3 regions of the Sporosarcina sp. P29 genome follow, and region 1 is predicted to be linked to each of the others. Evidence: riboswitches for the same ligand, from Rfam matches in the RefSeq annotation. Region 1 holds a riboswitch; each other region holds the start of a gene.
What was found. A riboswitch is a leader RNA that binds a small molecule or an ion and turns the genes downstream of it on or off. The one in region 1 is predicted to bind S-adenosylmethionine.
Positions count from the first base shown of each region.

Region 2: another riboswitch for S-adenosylmethionine. It lies ahead of metK (methionine adenosyltransferase); the one in region 1 lies ahead of CSV68_RS09505 (methionine ABC transporter ATP-binding protein).
Region 3: another riboswitch for S-adenosylmethionine. It lies ahead of CSV68_RS09120 (methionine ABC transporter ATP-binding protein); the one in region 1 lies ahead of CSV68_RS09505 (methionine ABC transporter ATP-binding protein).

Region 1 is NZ_PDYX01000009.1:17,936-23,217, forward strand. Features, by position in the region: gene CSV68_RS09490 (glycine betaine uptake BCCT transporter) at 1-75, shown strand, start outside; gene CSV68_RS09495 (tRNA dihydrouridine synthase) at 337-1,299, shown strand; gene CSV68_RS09500 (pyridoxal phosphate-dependent aminotransferase) at 1,426-2,592, opposite strand; SAM riboswitch class I at 2,821-2,932, shown strand; gene CSV68_RS09505 (methionine ABC transporter ATP-binding protein) at 3,052-4,065, shown strand; gene CSV68_RS09510 (methionine ABC transporter permease) at 4,058-4,726, shown strand; gene CSV68_RS09515 (MetQ/NlpA family ABC transporter substrate-binding protein) at 4,745-5,282, shown strand, end outside.
Region 2 is NZ_PDYX01000001.1:383,499-388,780, forward strand. Features, by position in the region: gene CSV68_RS01830 (TetR/AcrR family transcriptional regulator) at 1-295, opposite strand, end outside; gene CSV68_RS01835 (YkuS family protein) at 528-761, opposite strand; gene CSV68_RS01840 (hypothetical protein) at 966-1,583, shown strand; gene CSV68_RS01845 (DUF3891 family protein) at 1,590-2,363, shown strand; gene metK (methionine adenosyltransferase) at 2,410-3,621, opposite strand; SAM riboswitch class I at 3,798-3,917, opposite strand; gene pckA (phosphoenolpyruvate carboxykinase (ATP)) at 4,095-5,282, shown strand, end outside.
Region 3 is NZ_PDYX01000008.1:96,362-101,643, reverse strand. Features, by position in the region: gene CSV68_RS09135 (dicarboxylate/amino acid:cation symporter) at 1-39, opposite strand, end outside; gene CSV68_RS09130 (MetQ/NlpA family ABC transporter substrate-binding protein) at 450-1,307, opposite strand; gene CSV68_RS09125 (methionine ABC transporter permease) at 1,372-2,040, opposite strand; gene CSV68_RS09120 (methionine ABC transporter ATP-binding protein) at 2,033-3,058, opposite strand; SAM riboswitch class I at 3,437-3,542, opposite strand; gene CSV68_RS09115 (thioredoxin family protein) at 3,592-3,891, opposite strand; gene CSV68_RS09110 (toprim domain-containing protein) at 3,884-4,237, opposite strand; gene gcvH (glycine cleavage system protein GcvH) at 4,300-4,680, opposite strand; gene CSV68_RS09100 (arsenate reductase family protein) at 4,757-5,116, opposite strand.

The DNA.
Region 1 (5,282 bases):
TTCGTCATGTTATTGATGGTCATCTCTTTAATGAAAGAGTTGCGCAGAGAGAAACCAATGCGTAGGCAGTGGTGAAATAGTAGTTGAAGCCGTTGCTGTAAATAGCAACGGTTTTTAATTTCCCATACGGTATTAAGCGACTCTGTTTGATGAATAAACCAACATCAAATAGAGTCGCTTACTAATAAATTTTAGTGGTAGCTCAAAGAAGTGGAATTCATCTGTGCATTTTTTGTATAATAGTGAGACTGGCATCTGTAAGGGTTGAGTATATGTAATAAAACCATTTTTTGTACACACAGCTGCAGGTTTTGAAGAGAGGATTTGAACGTAACGATGAGTACTAATTTTTGGCGTGATCTACCACGGCCATTTTTCATACTAGCACCGATGGAGGATGTAACGGATGTTGTTTTTCGCCATGTAGTAAGCGAAGCTGCACGTCCGGATGTATTCTTTACGGAATTTACGAATACGGAAAGCTTTTGTCATCCAGAAGGAATCTTCAGCGTGCGCGGACGTTTGGCGTTTACAGAAGACGAACAGCCAATCGTCGCTCATATATGGGGAGACAAGCCTGAACATTTTCGCGAGATGAGTATTGGGATGGCGGAACTTGGTTTCAAAGGATTGGATATTAATATGGGATGCCCTGTGCCGAACGTTGCAACAAAAGGTAAGGGCAGTGGGCTGATTAACCATCCTGAAACTGCCGCGGCAATTATTCAAGCTGCAAAAGCTGGAGGATTACCTGTCAGTGTCAAGACGCGTCTTGGCTACACTGACATTGAAGAGTGGCGCACATGGCTCAGACATGTACTGGAGCAAGATATCGCGAACCTTTCGATCCATCTCCGTACTCGTAAGGAAATGAGTAACGGCAATGCACATTGGGAATTGATTCCTGAAATCAAAAAGCTTCGTGATGAAATAGCGCCCGACACATTGCTGACGATCAACGGGGATATTCTTGATCGTCAAATGGGTATGGAGCTTGTGGAGAAGTACGGTGTGGATGGGGTTATGATAGGACGTGGAATATTTCATAATCCGTTTGCATTTGAAAAAGAGAAGAAAGAGCATGATCATAAAGAGTTGCTGGATCTTTTGCGTCTACACTTGGACCTCTTTGATAAATACTCGACAGAACTTGAACCTCGACTATTTAAACCACTACGTCGTTTCTTCAAGATTTACATTAAAGGGTTCCGTGGAGCAGCCGAACTTCGAAATGAATTGATGAGCACGAATACGACAGATGAAGTGCGTGCACTACTGGACAACGCAGACCTCGATTAATATATTTCAGAAAAGCCTGTAACGAAAATGATTTTAGACATGTGAAAGCCTCCTTACCATTCCAGAAATACTGGGATGAGTAAGGAGGCTTTTTGAATAATGGATGTTAGGTGCAATTACATGTTCTTATTTAAATAAACCGAGCTTTTCAATACGACGAACCGCTTCTTGCAACCGTTCTTCACTTTCTAACAACCCAACACGAATATATCCTTCTCCATGAACACCAAATCCGTTCCCTGGTGATACTGCGACGTCTGCTTTATCCAGTAATAAATCGGCGAAAGTTTCGCTTGTAAAGCCTTCTGGGACAGGTAGCCAAGCGAAAAATGAGCCGGTTGGAGCTGTGACATCCCAACCGATGCGTTCGCACTCCGTTAGCAATACTGTCAGGCGACCTTGATAGAGAGCCACTAACTCTTCAACGCATTGTTGAGGTCCCGTCAATGCTTCAATTGCGGCACGTTGAACTGCTGGGAAGATACTAGTGAATAAATGGTCTTGCAATACATTTAAAGCTTCAATTATTTCAGAGTTACCAACGGCAAACCCAACACGCCAGCCTGCCATATTATACATTTTGGAGAGGGACAGCATTTCAATGCCGACTTCTTTTGCCCCTTCTGTTTGTAAGAAACTTATAGGTTTCTCACTCTCGAAACCAATGCCTCCATATGCAAAATCTTGTAAGACAGCAATCTGATTTTCTTTAGCAAATGCTACAGTTTTTTCATAAAACTCGGGAGTTGCTGTGACGCCTGTAGGATTACTAGGATAGTTTAAGTACATTAATTTAGCATCTTTTTTCTGATCATCGGTTAGTTCATCGTAATCAGGAAGAAATTCATTTTCCTTACGTAACGGCATCGTATCATATCGAATGCCGGCTAAACTTACACCTGACAAGTAATCGGGATAACCAGGGTCTGGCAGCAATAATAGGTCTCCTTCATTCATAATAGCTAAAGGTAGTTCTACAACACCAATTTTTGTGCCGCCTAGTACCGCAACTTCAGTTTCAGGGTCAATCGTGACATCGTATTCACGCTGATAATATTCAGCGACTGCTTGTTTTAAAGCAAGAGTCCCTCTGAATGGAGAGTAACCATGTGTCGCTGGATCTTCAACAGCTTCTTGCAACGCTTTAATAATATGAGGAGGTGTCGGCTGATCAGGATTTCCACGCCCTAGATTAATCACATCTCTGCCTTCATCCATAGCCTTTTCTACTTTATTTAATAATATCGTAAAGAAATGCGGAGGGAGATTCTGTAACCGGTTGGACAATGCCATAGTTTATTCCTTCTTTCTTTGATAGGGTATTTGCGTTAAGTATACATAGATCATACTAGACTTTTCAATAGAAGGTTTACTATTCGATTCCAGATGATTGCAAAAATTGAGTGCAATAAACAAAGTTGATAGAAAAAGTCGGATATTCTGTTGAATTGTCGTTATTCACCTTGACAGTTTTATTAATTCAGATTAGTATATGTTTTACGCATATAATTTAATATCAATCTCTTATCAAGAGTGACTGAGGGAAAAGGCCCGTTGAAGTCCAGCAACCCCTTGAATGAATCGAGGAAGGTGCCAAATCCTACAGCATGGTTTTCCATCTGAGAGATAAGCTGAGAATATTTCAGTAATTCTTTCATTTAGAAAATGAAAGAATTTTTTTAATTTAAAGAGAAGTGTTAATGCCATCAATTAATTATTATTATTTACTTGAATGTAGAAAGAAGTGAGAACATGATCCAAATTCAACATTTGTCTAAGGTATATCAGACAAAAGAAAGAGTGGTAAAAGGTGTAGATGATGTATCACTAGACATCGAGACTGGAGAAATATTTGGTATTGTCGGTTATTCAGGAGCGGGAAAAAGTTCTCTCATACGCTGTTTGAATTTGTTGGAAAAACCAACGAGCGGCACGATCTTAATTAATGATGTGAATTTAACAAAACTATCAGGAGTTCAACTTCGGCAGGCGCGCTTGAAGATTGGAATGATATTTCAGCACTTTTATTTAATAAGCCAAAAGACGATTTTCGAAAATGTCGCATTTGCTTTACAGGCAGCCAAAATGCCGTCAGATAAAATAGAAATTCGTGTAATGGAACTACTGGAAATGGTGGGACTGTCTGAAAAACGCAATGTATATCCCGCGCAGTTGAGCGGGGGGCAGAAGCAACGCGTTGGTATTGCGAGAGCCTTAGCCAATAATCCATCCGTTTTGCTTTGTGATGAAGCGACATCTGCACTGGACCCTAACACGACGATGTCTATATTACGATTGTTGAAAAAGATCAATAAAGAATTGAATATTACCATTGTGTTAATTACGCATGAGATGAATGTGGTAAAAGAGATTTGTGATCGCATGGCGATTATGCAGGATGGTAAAGTTATTGAAGAAGGACAGGTGTATGACATCTTTTCTAACCCGGTTCAACCTTTGACAAAGGAGTTTATTAGCAGTGTAGTATCTTATGACATCCCTGAAGCTGTCATATCTAATTTGGTCGGTACACTGATAAAAATCACATTTAAAGGTGAAGTAGCGATGGAGGGTGTGATTTCCGATACAATGCAGAAGTATAGAGTCAAAGGAAACTTCCTGCATGGATCGATTGAATATATTCAAGAACGAGCACTTGGGATTTTCTTAATGGAATTACAAGGTGAACATGAAGAAGTAGAGCAAGCGATTGCATACATACTTGAACAAAACGCACAAGTGGAGGTGATCCGACAACATGTTTGATCTAGCCCACATCATGGAACTTATGCCGGATATTATGAAAGCATTTGGTGAAACACTTTATATGATCGGCATCTCCCTTTCGATTGCGCTGATCATTGGGTTGCCGCTTGGTGTTCTATTATTTACAACAGATAAAGGACTATTTTTAGAGAACCGTGCAATTAATTCGGTTGTTGGATTTTTCGTCAACATTATTCGCTCGATTCCATTCATTATTCTACTTGTAGCCCTAATACCATTGACGAAACTAATCGTTGGAAATACGATTGGACCGGCAGCTGCAAGTGTATCGCTTTCTGTTGCAGCGATTCCTTTCTTTGCGAGGATTGTTGAGACGTCCATGCGTGAAATAGACAAAGGGGTTATAGAAGCAGCCATTTCAACGGGTGCTTCACCATGGATGATTATTTGGAATGTGCTACTACCTGAATCTAAGTCGAGTATTATCCAAGGACTTACACTGACGTTAATTAACTTAGTTGCCTATTCAGCAATGGCTGGATTTGTTGGTGGTGGAGGAATTGGAGACTTGGCCATTCGTTTCGGCTATTACCGATATGATGACAGTATTATGCTAGTTACCGTCGCCATTTTAATAGTGCTAGTGCAGTTGATTCAATTTGGTGGAGACCGTTTTTCAAAAATGATAGATAAAAGATAATAGGGGAGAGATGGATTTATGAAGAAACTAGTACTGGCATTCATTCTTACTGCGCTGGTTGCGGCATTGGCAGCTTGTGGAGGAGAAAAGTCTACCGAAAAATCGGATGACGATAAAAATATTCATTTTGGTGCAACAGCAGGCCCTTATAGTGACATGTTAAAAAAAGCCATTCAACCAGCACTTGAGGAAAAGGGATATACTGTTAAAATAACAGAATTCAGCGACTATATTCAGCCGAATATTTCGTTGGACAGTGGAGATATTGATGCGAACTTATTCCAAAACATTACGTACTTGGAAAACTTCGAGAAAGAAAACAATATGGAACTTTCTGAGTTAATTATAGTACCGACAGCGCCATTAGGTATCTATTCAAACAAATATAAGTCTCTTGAGGAAATTGAAGATGGGTCAACTATTACTATTCCAAATGATCCAGTGAACGCAGCGAGAACGTTATATGTATTGGAAGATGTAGGGTTAGTGAAAATGGATGAAGAAATTGACCAATTAACGGCATCTGAAAAAGATATCACAGAGAACCCGAAGAACT
Region 2 (5,282 bases), on a different contig from region 1:
TTGCTTCAGTAAGCCATTCCAATTGCTTTAAAGGACTGTTATGTTTTTCCTCCGCTTGATCCACTGTATCAATGAGTACAGTTAGTAACTCAAGAATCACCGTGACGTATAGGTCCTCTTTTGATTTGAAGTAGTGATAAAACAAGCCATGACTTTGTTCAGCTTTGTTTGTAATGTCACTAATTTTTGTTGCTGCATATCCTTTAGTACCAAATAATACGATAGCGGCTTCTTTTAAATCATGTTGCCGAGTATCGCGAATCTCTTGAATCTTTTCATTCTTTCGGGGTGACATAAAGGGTTTTCAACTCACTTCTTTTTATTGATTGACTCACGAGTCAATGTTGACCAGTTTACTGTCCTGTTGGGTTTTTGTCAACTCCCAAAAAAAGTAGCGCAAGAGTAACTTGGAGAAATGTGTTGGATTTTAACCAAGCTTTATTCAATAGCGAATTTTGCAAAATAAAAACTGAAGAACAAACACCAATTGGGTTAGTCCTTCAGTCTTATATAAAATGTATTAACTATCAACGGTGTAATCTTTTTTCAACATCTTCTACAATATCTTGTACAGAGTTGCCTTCAATACTCACCACAGGAAAGTCGAATTGGTCGATATTGACATCGCTCAATGCACGTACAACGCCCATGTCATAGCCACTTAAATTTTCATCACTTGCGAACATCTTCACTTCATGACCCTTTTCCTCTAATGCTTGTTTCACATCTTCAAATGGTATTTCTACTGCAATTTTCGCCATACTCTATTCCTCCTTAGTCCTTACTTGATTTCGCTAATACTCTATAATTTCCCCACTGTCAGTTAAGTTAAACATGGCTTCTTACGGAATGCATTTATATTTGGTAATAACTAGACGATTCATTTTGTAAGAAGTGGGTATTTTACTATTACAGCCTTAGAGTCATTATATGAAATAGATTTTATAAAGGGAGTAGACGTGATTATGTTTGGGTTATCGGATCTCATTGGCTTGGTTATTTCTAGTTTCATCATTTTACCTGTCGTGACTTTTCTGCGAGAGGCAGGATATTTTGTTATCAGTGGATTATTCGGTGTAAAAAACGCCAGACTTACTATTGGTTCGGGGCCCAGGTTATTTCAATTGGGCGTTTTAGATATACGTAAGTATTATCATGTCAACAGCTGGTTTTCCTTCGATTCAGTCAAAAGAAAAAGTAATTTTGCTTATATATGTATTTATGCCGGACCTATCTTAATTAACGTAGTAGTAGCTGTCACGATGAATGCTTTGATCGCAAATGGATTCTTTGAAGACTCCAAGACATTCTGGAATCGCTTTATTTTCTACGCATTCTATTTTGTACTATACGACTCTATTCCGATGAAAACCGTAAATGGCAAACCGAATAACGGTATGATCATTTATGAACTGCTACGATATGGCAAACGTGTCGATTTCAATGAAGAACCCATTATTCCGGGGACTACAGAAGCAGATGAAATGTATCAGGAAGAAGTCGAGAAAATTGAGAAAATAGAAGAAGAGATAAAAGAAGAAATTATACAAAATGACGGCGTTCCACCCGACAAGAAAGGATGAACTGAGATGATTGTACGTGAACATGAGAAGTCATTTATCTTCGTACAACAACATCATCATGGACACCTAGCTGAAGAATTAATGAAACATTGGAAAAAGGATATGTTTCCTGATGATCAATGGCGCCCTTCTGTACTAACCGCCATTAGGAACCACGACATCGGCTGGTCTCCTTTTGACGAACAACCTTTTTGGAATGATGCGACGTCTGCACCTTTTCAATTCACCGACTTCCCTCTTCTCCCTAAAACCGTCCTTTATCGTCAAGGTATCGATGAGGTGGAAAAGATAGATCTTTACGCAGCTATGCTTTGCAGTTTTCATTATGAACAGTTTATACAAAGCAGTAACGAGAAAGCAGCACACCTTTTTATCGAGGGCGAACAAAATCGTCGAGAACGGTTGTCTAGAGAAGTCGAAGGTTTTACTAAAGAATTATTCGAAAAACATTACGCTTTGCTGCAGCTTGGGGATAATTTTTCTTTATATTGTTGTGTGAATGATTCTGGGGTCGACAAAGCGGATGAGCATGCATTTTTTCGTAACGGCATTCCTTCCTCGAGTATTTTCCATTCATTACCGATAGAACGAATTGGGATATACTTTGCAGATCAACACACTATTAAGGTAGAGGATTACCCATTTTGCTGTTCGTTTGATGTGGAAGTGAAGCAAAAGAACGTGCTGAAACAAGATATTAAGGATAAAGGATTGCAAGTAGCTTATGAAGAGGCGGACTATGAAGTAATTTCTTTTCACATTTCACCTGCACCCAAATAAAAAGTGCAGAAAGAGGTAATAACTCCCCTTTCTGCACTTCATGACTTTATTGTTTCACGCGTACTTTACTAGCAAGTTCTTTCAACGCTTCCACTTTATCTGTCTGCTCCCATGGCAATTCGATATCAGTGCGGCCAAAGTGACCGTATGCTGCTGTTTGTTTGTAGATTGGACGACGTAGGTCAAGCATTTTAATGATTCCTGCCGGACGAAGGTCAAACAATTCACGTACGAACTCCACTAATTGCGTTTCCGATAGTTTACCCGTGTCAAATGTGTTGATTGAGATAGAAACCGGGCTCGCTACTCCAATAGCATAGGCCAACTGAACTTCACAGTGCTCAGCTAATCCTGCTGCGACAATGTTCTTTGCAACATAACGTGCTGCATAAGAAGCGGAACGGTCTACTTTTGTTGCGTCTTTCCCTGAGAATGCACCACCGCCATGACGGGCATATCCACCGTACGTATCGACGATAATTTTACGTCCAGTCAGACCGGAGTCTCCTTGAGGTCCACCCACAACAAAGCTGCCAGTAGGATTAATGAAGTATTTAGTCTCCTCGTCCAACAAGTTTTTGGGAACTACTGCATCAATGACAACTTTCTTTATATCCTTCTCAATTTGCTCGAGTGTTGCTTCAGGATGATGTTGTGTGGAAATAACGATTGTGTCAATTCGCACTGGATTATTGTCTTGATCGTATTCTACCGTTACTTGTGTTTTGCCATCAGGACGTAAATAAGAAATTAGTTCTTCTTTACGAGCTTGTGCGAGGCGTTGTGCCAATTTATGAGATAGGCTGATAGGTAAAGGCATTAATTCCGGTGTTTCATTACACGCGTATCCAAACATTAGACCTTGGTCTCCTGCACCGATTGCATCTAATTCTTCATCTGACATAGAGCCTTCGCGTGCTTCAAGTGCCACGTTAACACTTGCAGCGATTTCAGGTGATTGCTCATCAATGGAAGTAAGTACGGCGGACGTTTCGTAATCAAAGCCGTATTTTGCACGAACATAGCCAATTTCCTTAACCGTATCGCGAACAACTTTTGGAATATCCACATACGTTGTCGTAGTGATTTCTCCCATTACTAATACGAGTCCAGTCGTGATACTCGTTTCACATGCCACACGCGCATTTGGATCTTCCGTTAGGATCGCATCTAAAATTGCGTCTGAAATCTGGTCGCACATCTTGTCAGGATGGCCTTCTGTAACTGATTCTGATGTAAACAGTCGACGGTTTGTCATTTTGTTTCCCCCTATATTAAGCATCATGATACGGTACTCTCATAAGTCCCTGGTAAAGTTCCACGCCTAGACGTCAAGCATATACCATAAGGATTCAGGGCTAGACAATATAAAAAGCCCTCTACTCATATTCAATCCATGAGTAAAAGGCAAAATTTCACGCGCAGCACCTTTCACTCTTATCGTCCAAGGAATTAAACCTTGCTTCAGGTTTGGCACCTTCGCGTTAGACTTATGTCTATTGCAGGTTGCCGGGTTTCACAGGGCCTGTACCCTCCACCAACTCGGGATAAGAGTATCCGTTCATGACACATCGTATTAAAAAGTTTAGATTTTGTCAAATTTTTTATCCTAAATCACTTGAGTTTTCCATTAGTATAGATTAATATTCTTAATGTGTTATACTATTTACGAATTAGGATATTCTCATCAAGATCAAAATAAATCGACTACGCAAAGGACGGTATGTAAACATGATATCTGCAAAAATTGATGATAGTTTAAAAAGTCTTCTTAGTGGAAGCAACGTGACGATCCAAGCGTCTGTGGCGGAATTAACAGAAAAAGCAGTAGCAAGAAACGAAGCTAAACTTTCTGCTGATGGTGCAATCACTGCACGTACAGGTAAATATACAGGACGCTCACCTAAGGACAAATTCATCGTTGAAGATGCAGTGTCTAAGGATAAAGTAGATTGGGGTAGTACGAACAGTCCGATTTCAGAAGAGATCTTTGATTCATTATACACGAAAGTCATCGATCATTTGAAGGTAAAAGATGAACTCTTTGTATTTAAAGGGTTTGCAGGAGCAGATAAAGACTCTCAATTGTCTATCCAAGTAATTAATGAATTAGCTTGGCAAAATCTGTTTGTTCACCAACTATTCATCCGTCCTACCGAAGAAGAATTAAAAGCACATGAATCGCAATTCACTATTTTGGCTGCCCCTTCATTCAAAGCGGATCCAAAAGTGGATGGCACAAACTCTGAAACGTTCATCATTGTTTCGCTTGAAAAACGAATTGTCTTGATCGGTGGAACAGAGTATGCTGGAGAAATGAAAAAATCTATTTTCTCCGTTATGAACTTCTTGCTTCCTGAGCAAGATATTCTATCTATGCACTGTTCAGCAAACGTTGGAGAAGAAGGCGATGTCGCTCTATTCTTCGGACTTTCTGGAACAGGTAAAACTACACTTTCAGCAGATGCTAACCGTAAACTTATTGGAGACGATGAGCATGGATGGTCTGATAATGGCGTATTTAACATTGAAGGTGGATGTTACGCAAAATGTATCAACCTTTCTGCCGAAAAAGAACCTGAAATTTTCGGAGCAATCCGTTTCGGCGCTGTTTTAGAAAACGTTGTATTGGATGAAGTAACGCGCATTCCAGATTATGATGATAAATCACTAACAGAAAATACACGTGCTGCTTATCCAATCGAAAATATCGATAATATTGTGACACCGTCTGTTGCGGGTCACCCGAAGAATATCATCTTCCTTACGGCTGATGCTTCCGGCGTATTGCCTCCGATCTCGATTCTTACAAAAGAACAGGCAATGTACCACTTCTTGAGCGGTTTCACTTCCAAACTTGCTGGAACTGAACGTGGAATTACTGCTCCTGAACCAACATTCTCTACTTGCTTCGGTTCA
Region 3 (5,282 bases), on a different contig from region 1:
GATCAGAATTCGCCAAATGAGCCCTAATTTAAACTTCACAATACGTCCTCCTCAAATACACATATGTATTACCCAAACAAAATTAACTTTATCACAAGTCGATAGAATAAAGAAGATTTTGTTTGGTTTTTATTGATATTTTTCTTGATGGGTTTGAGGTGGAGTGGTTTTGATGTTGGGTAGGGCGAATTGTTTGCGGTATTGAGCGGTTGTCGCGCTAGATTGAGCGGATAGCTTGGCACATTGATCGAATCACGCACCTGATAGAGCGGACAAACATCACCATTGAGCGGTTTACGTTCTACATAGAGCGAATAACCCAACACATTGAGCGCTTAACGCACTTCATAGAGTAGTTAGCCCTAAATTTTGTACAATTAATCCAAAACATCCACCACTCATACAAATAAAAAAGCCGGCAGCTGCAATAGCTACCGGCCCTCACATGATTATTTTACTGGAACAACTGATCCAGACCATTCATTCAAAATGAAATCTTGAATTTGCTCTGAAGTTAATACTTCTACCAACGCTTTGATAGCATCGCTGTCTTCGTTACCGCTCTTCACAGCAATTACGTTAACATATGGTGATTCTTTATCTTCCAATGCGATCGAATCTTCCATTGGATTCAAGCCTGCATCGATAGCGTAGTTGGAGTTGATCAACAGTGCATCGCCTTCATCATTATTATATAGCTGAGGCATTAATGCCGCTTCGTAGTTTGCATCAAACTCCAAGTTCTTTGGATTTTCTACGATGTCGCCTACTTCAGCTTTCACTTTTTCTACGTCGTCAGCTAGCTTGATCAATCCTTTTTCTTCAAGCATTGCTAGTACACGGCCGTGGTCAGCAACAGAGTTACTGATTAAGATCGTCGCACCGTCAGGAAGTTCTTCTAGTGAATCATATTTCTTAGAATACACACCGATTGGTTCGATGTGGATGGCGCCTGCATTGACGAAATCATAGCCAAAATCAGCAATTTGGCTCTCTAGATACGGAATGTGTTGGAAGTAGTTCGCGTCAATTGTACCTTCTTCTAGATCTTTATTTGGCAATACATAGTCTGTGTAACTTTCAATTGTTAAGTCATAGCCTTTTGCAGCTAATAGTGGCTTAGCTTCCTCCAAGATTACTGCGTGCGGTGTGTTAGACGCACCGACTATCAGCGACGTTTTCTCGCCTTTTTCCGCATCATCTACATCTGGTGCTCCATTATCTTTACTACCCTCGTCTTTTGTTCCGCAAGCTGCCAGTGCAAGCACTAATACAGCTGCGAATAGACCGAATAAAAACTTCTTCATGTCCACATTTCTCCCTCTCCATTATGGAATGTTTTATGGTTAACAGGTTTCCCTGAAAATCCTATTATCGCTTGTCCAAACGTTTTACAATGAAATCACCAATAAACTGAATGATAAACACGATAACTAACACTAAAATCGTTGCCATCATCGTGACATCTCCACGGTTACGCTGGAACCCTTCGAGATACGCGAGCGTACCGAGTCCTCCAGCACCGATTACTCCTGCCATCGCTGTGTAGCCAACAAGCGCAATCGACGTCACCGTAATCCCTGACACGAGTGCAGGCATGGATTCTGGCAACAAGACTTTGAAAATGATCGTAGACGTTTTGGCACCCATCGAACGTGCCGCTTCGATAACCCCTTTATCGATTTCCTGCAATGCAATTAATACCATGCGTCCGTAAAACGGAGCTGCACCAATAATTAACGCAGGCAATGCGGCATTCGGTCCACGCATACTTCCTATTAATAAATTAGTCAGCGGCAACAATAAAATGATCAAAATGATAAACGGAATCGATCGGAATATATTTACAAATGCGCCTGTAAAGACATTCGTGATTTTATTTGCCCATAACTGTCCAGGATTTGTTAAAAACAATAACAGTCCGAGTCCAATACCAAAAATAAACGTGAAGACTGTTGAGTAGGCAGACATATAAAGCGTCTCGCCCGTTGCTTGCCACATTTTATCCCAGTTAACGTTTGGGAACCATTGCTCAATCATGGACCAGCACCTCCGTCTTCACTTCATTGGCATCAAGGAAAGCAATAGCTTCCTCGATAACTGCCACGTCCCCTACTAGTTGCAAGACGAGTGTACCGTATGCGCCGTCACGTGTCGTCGAAATATTCCCTTGTACGATGTTGACGTCGATTGGGAATTTACGAATCAATTCAGCAAGTACCGGCTGCTCTGTACGTTCGCCAATGAAAGCTAGCTTGATCAACTTGCCGTGCGGTGATTCTTCCTGTAAATGCGTCATCGCCGCGTCCGTATCGCCGGTATCCGTTACTTGCGAGATGAAACGCTTCGTAATATCCGCTTGTGGGGATTGGAAAACATCCAGTACATTACCCGCCTCTACTACTTTCCCCGCCTCCATGACCGCTACGCGATGACAGATTTTGCGGATGACGTGCATTTCATGCGTAATCAAAACAATTGTTAGTCCAAGTCGTTCATTAATATCTGTCAATAAGTCCAGAATAGCATTCGTCGTTTCAGGATCTAGTGCGGACGTTGCTTCATCACAAAGCAATACTTCTGGATCATTCGCAAGCGCGCGTGCAATGCCGACACGTTGCTTCTGACCACCTGATAATTGCGATGGATACGCCTGTTCACGGCCCGTCAGTCCAACGAGATCAATCAATTCCTTCACTTTTTGCTTTCGTGCCGATTTCTTCACGCCAGCAATTTCAAGAGGAAACATAATATTTTCTTCTACCGTTCTTGACCACAGTAGATTAAAGTGCTGGAAGATCATACTGATTTTCTGACGTGCATCGCGAAGGCCAGAACCTTTCAATGTCGTCATTTCTTGCCCGTGAATCATAATACTGCCGGACGTAGGTGTTTCAAGACCATTTAATAATCGAATTAATGTACTTTTCCCTGCCCCACTGTAACCGATGACGCCGAAAATTTCTCCCTCTTCGATGGCTAATGTCACGTCATCTACCGCGACAATTTCTGAACGGTTCAATTGGAATCTTTTATGAACGTTTGTTAGTTGAATCATTTTCCGCACCACCTTGATTAAGTCTTTTTGTTGTGTTTTTTGAAAGCTACATGGCGCTTTCCGCTTTTGTTTCATCTAGCTTCAGATGCCAGCTCCACGGGTCGTTTCGATCTTACATTCAAGGCAAAAAGCACCTTGCTTGTAAGCTCTCCAACGCCTGTCGGAGCTAAACGGCATCTTCCGCTTTTGTTTCATCCAGCTGCAAGCGCCAGGCTCTCGGGTCGTTTCAGACTTTACAAAAAGGCAAAGTGCGCCTTTGTGGAAAGTCCTCCAACGCCTGTCGAGCCTACATGGCGCTTTCCGCTTTTGTTAATAAAAAAAGCCTTCCTGCAGACAAGCAGAAAGGCCGAACGTATATAGTTATGTACGTTACCATTTCTCTCATCTATCAAAGCGTTAGGCTTTGAGTGAATTGGCACCATTTCACATATGTGACGGTTGCCGGGCTTCATAGGGCACTTCCCTCCACCGCTCTTTATAAGAGTTACGTATTCAATTGATTAACTACTTATACCATACTTTGATTTCTTTTGTCAACTGAGCTTCTCTAGCAGATACGGGACGGATTGAAAGGCGTAAATTTTTTCTAATGGTTGTCCTTTGCGTTGAATGAGTAAACAAGGAACGCTTTCCACCTCATATTCTATTGCGATGTCTTGGACGTAATTTAAGTCCGCCTTTCCAATCGGTAGTTTCGGGCGCATTGCCTCGATCACCGTAAGCATTTTTGAAGCGACTGCACACGTTCCACACATCGGTGTATATAAATAAAAAGCGGCTACTTGCTCTGCCGCCTGTGCGCGTTGCCAGTCTTCAATTGTCCAATTATTCATGTGGTCCACCTGCCAAGTATTTGGAATGTACTTTAAAATTGGCGGCAGCTAAAATGCTAGCCAATAGTTTAATGGGTGTCGTTTCTACTTCGCGGTAGAGACGATCGGTATATAAATGTCTCGCTTCTGGATACAGTTGTTTGAACAGCTTACGAATGGACTCACCTGACGCGTCCGCATCCATAAAAACAAACAGGTCCTGCTGCTCATACGGTTCAAGCAGTTCCTCAATATGGTACGCGCTGATGGTGCCATTCGTACAAAGAATCTCTACAGGCTCGGCAAGGATCGGCACTAGCCGCTTACGATCCGAACCGCCTTCTACAATGAGAACTTTCGGGTCCATCCTGTTTCCTCCTAGCGTGTAAAAAAAGCACTGGGACGTTCCAGCGCTTTTCTTTTAGAATATTATTCAGCTGTCATTTCTTCGTACTGCTCAGCCGTCATTAACTCATCTAATTCAGCTTTGTTATCGATTTCAACTACTACCATCCATGCACCTTCGTATGGAGATTCGTTAACCAATTCAGGGCTGTCTTCAAGGTTTTCGTTCACTTCTACAACTTTACCAGTTAGTGGAGCATACAACTCAGAAACAGTTTTCACTGATTCAACACTTCCGAAAGGCTCGTCTGATTTTAATTGATCTCCAACTTGTGGAAGCTCAACGAATACGATATCCCCTAGTTCAGACTGTGCGAAATGTGTGATTCCAATACGGTATTTACCGTCTTCTTCTTTAACCCATTCGTGCTCTTCTGAATAACGTAAATCTTTTGGTGTGCTCATGTCGTTACCTCCAAAAATATAATAGTTAATCTACCTTTAGTTTGCCATAGTTCCCGCATAAAGACAAGATTCTAGATCACTTCTTCCACGTTTCTGTGAAGGTTGTTTCATTAAATCCGACGGTTACTTTTTGGTTGTCAGAAACGATTGGGCGTTTAATGAGCATCCCATCTGAAGCGAGGAGCGCGATCTTTTCGTCGTCTGTCAGGGTAGGTAGTTTGTCTTTCAAATTGAGCTCGCGATATTTCATGCCGCTTGTGTTGAAGAACTTCTTCATTTCGAGCCCGGAGTTTGCGATCATGCTACGAAGGTCGTCTTCGCTCGGTGGTTGTTCGGCGATGTTGTGTTCTTCGAATGAAATCCCCTCGTTCTCGAGCCATTTCTTCGCTTTGCGGCATGTGGTACATTTCGGATAGCCGTAGTATGTGATAGTCATAGTCGTAATCCTCCTTTTTTTCAGTATAGCAAATAAAGGTGTGGGGGTACTAGCTAAGCGAAAGAAGAATAGGCTGACATGGGGCTAGGGTTGGGAATTGGCGCTACGGAGGGGGACGCTTTCCTAGAGGGGCCGCGGCGAGCCAACCAGTCGCTTCGCTCCCTTG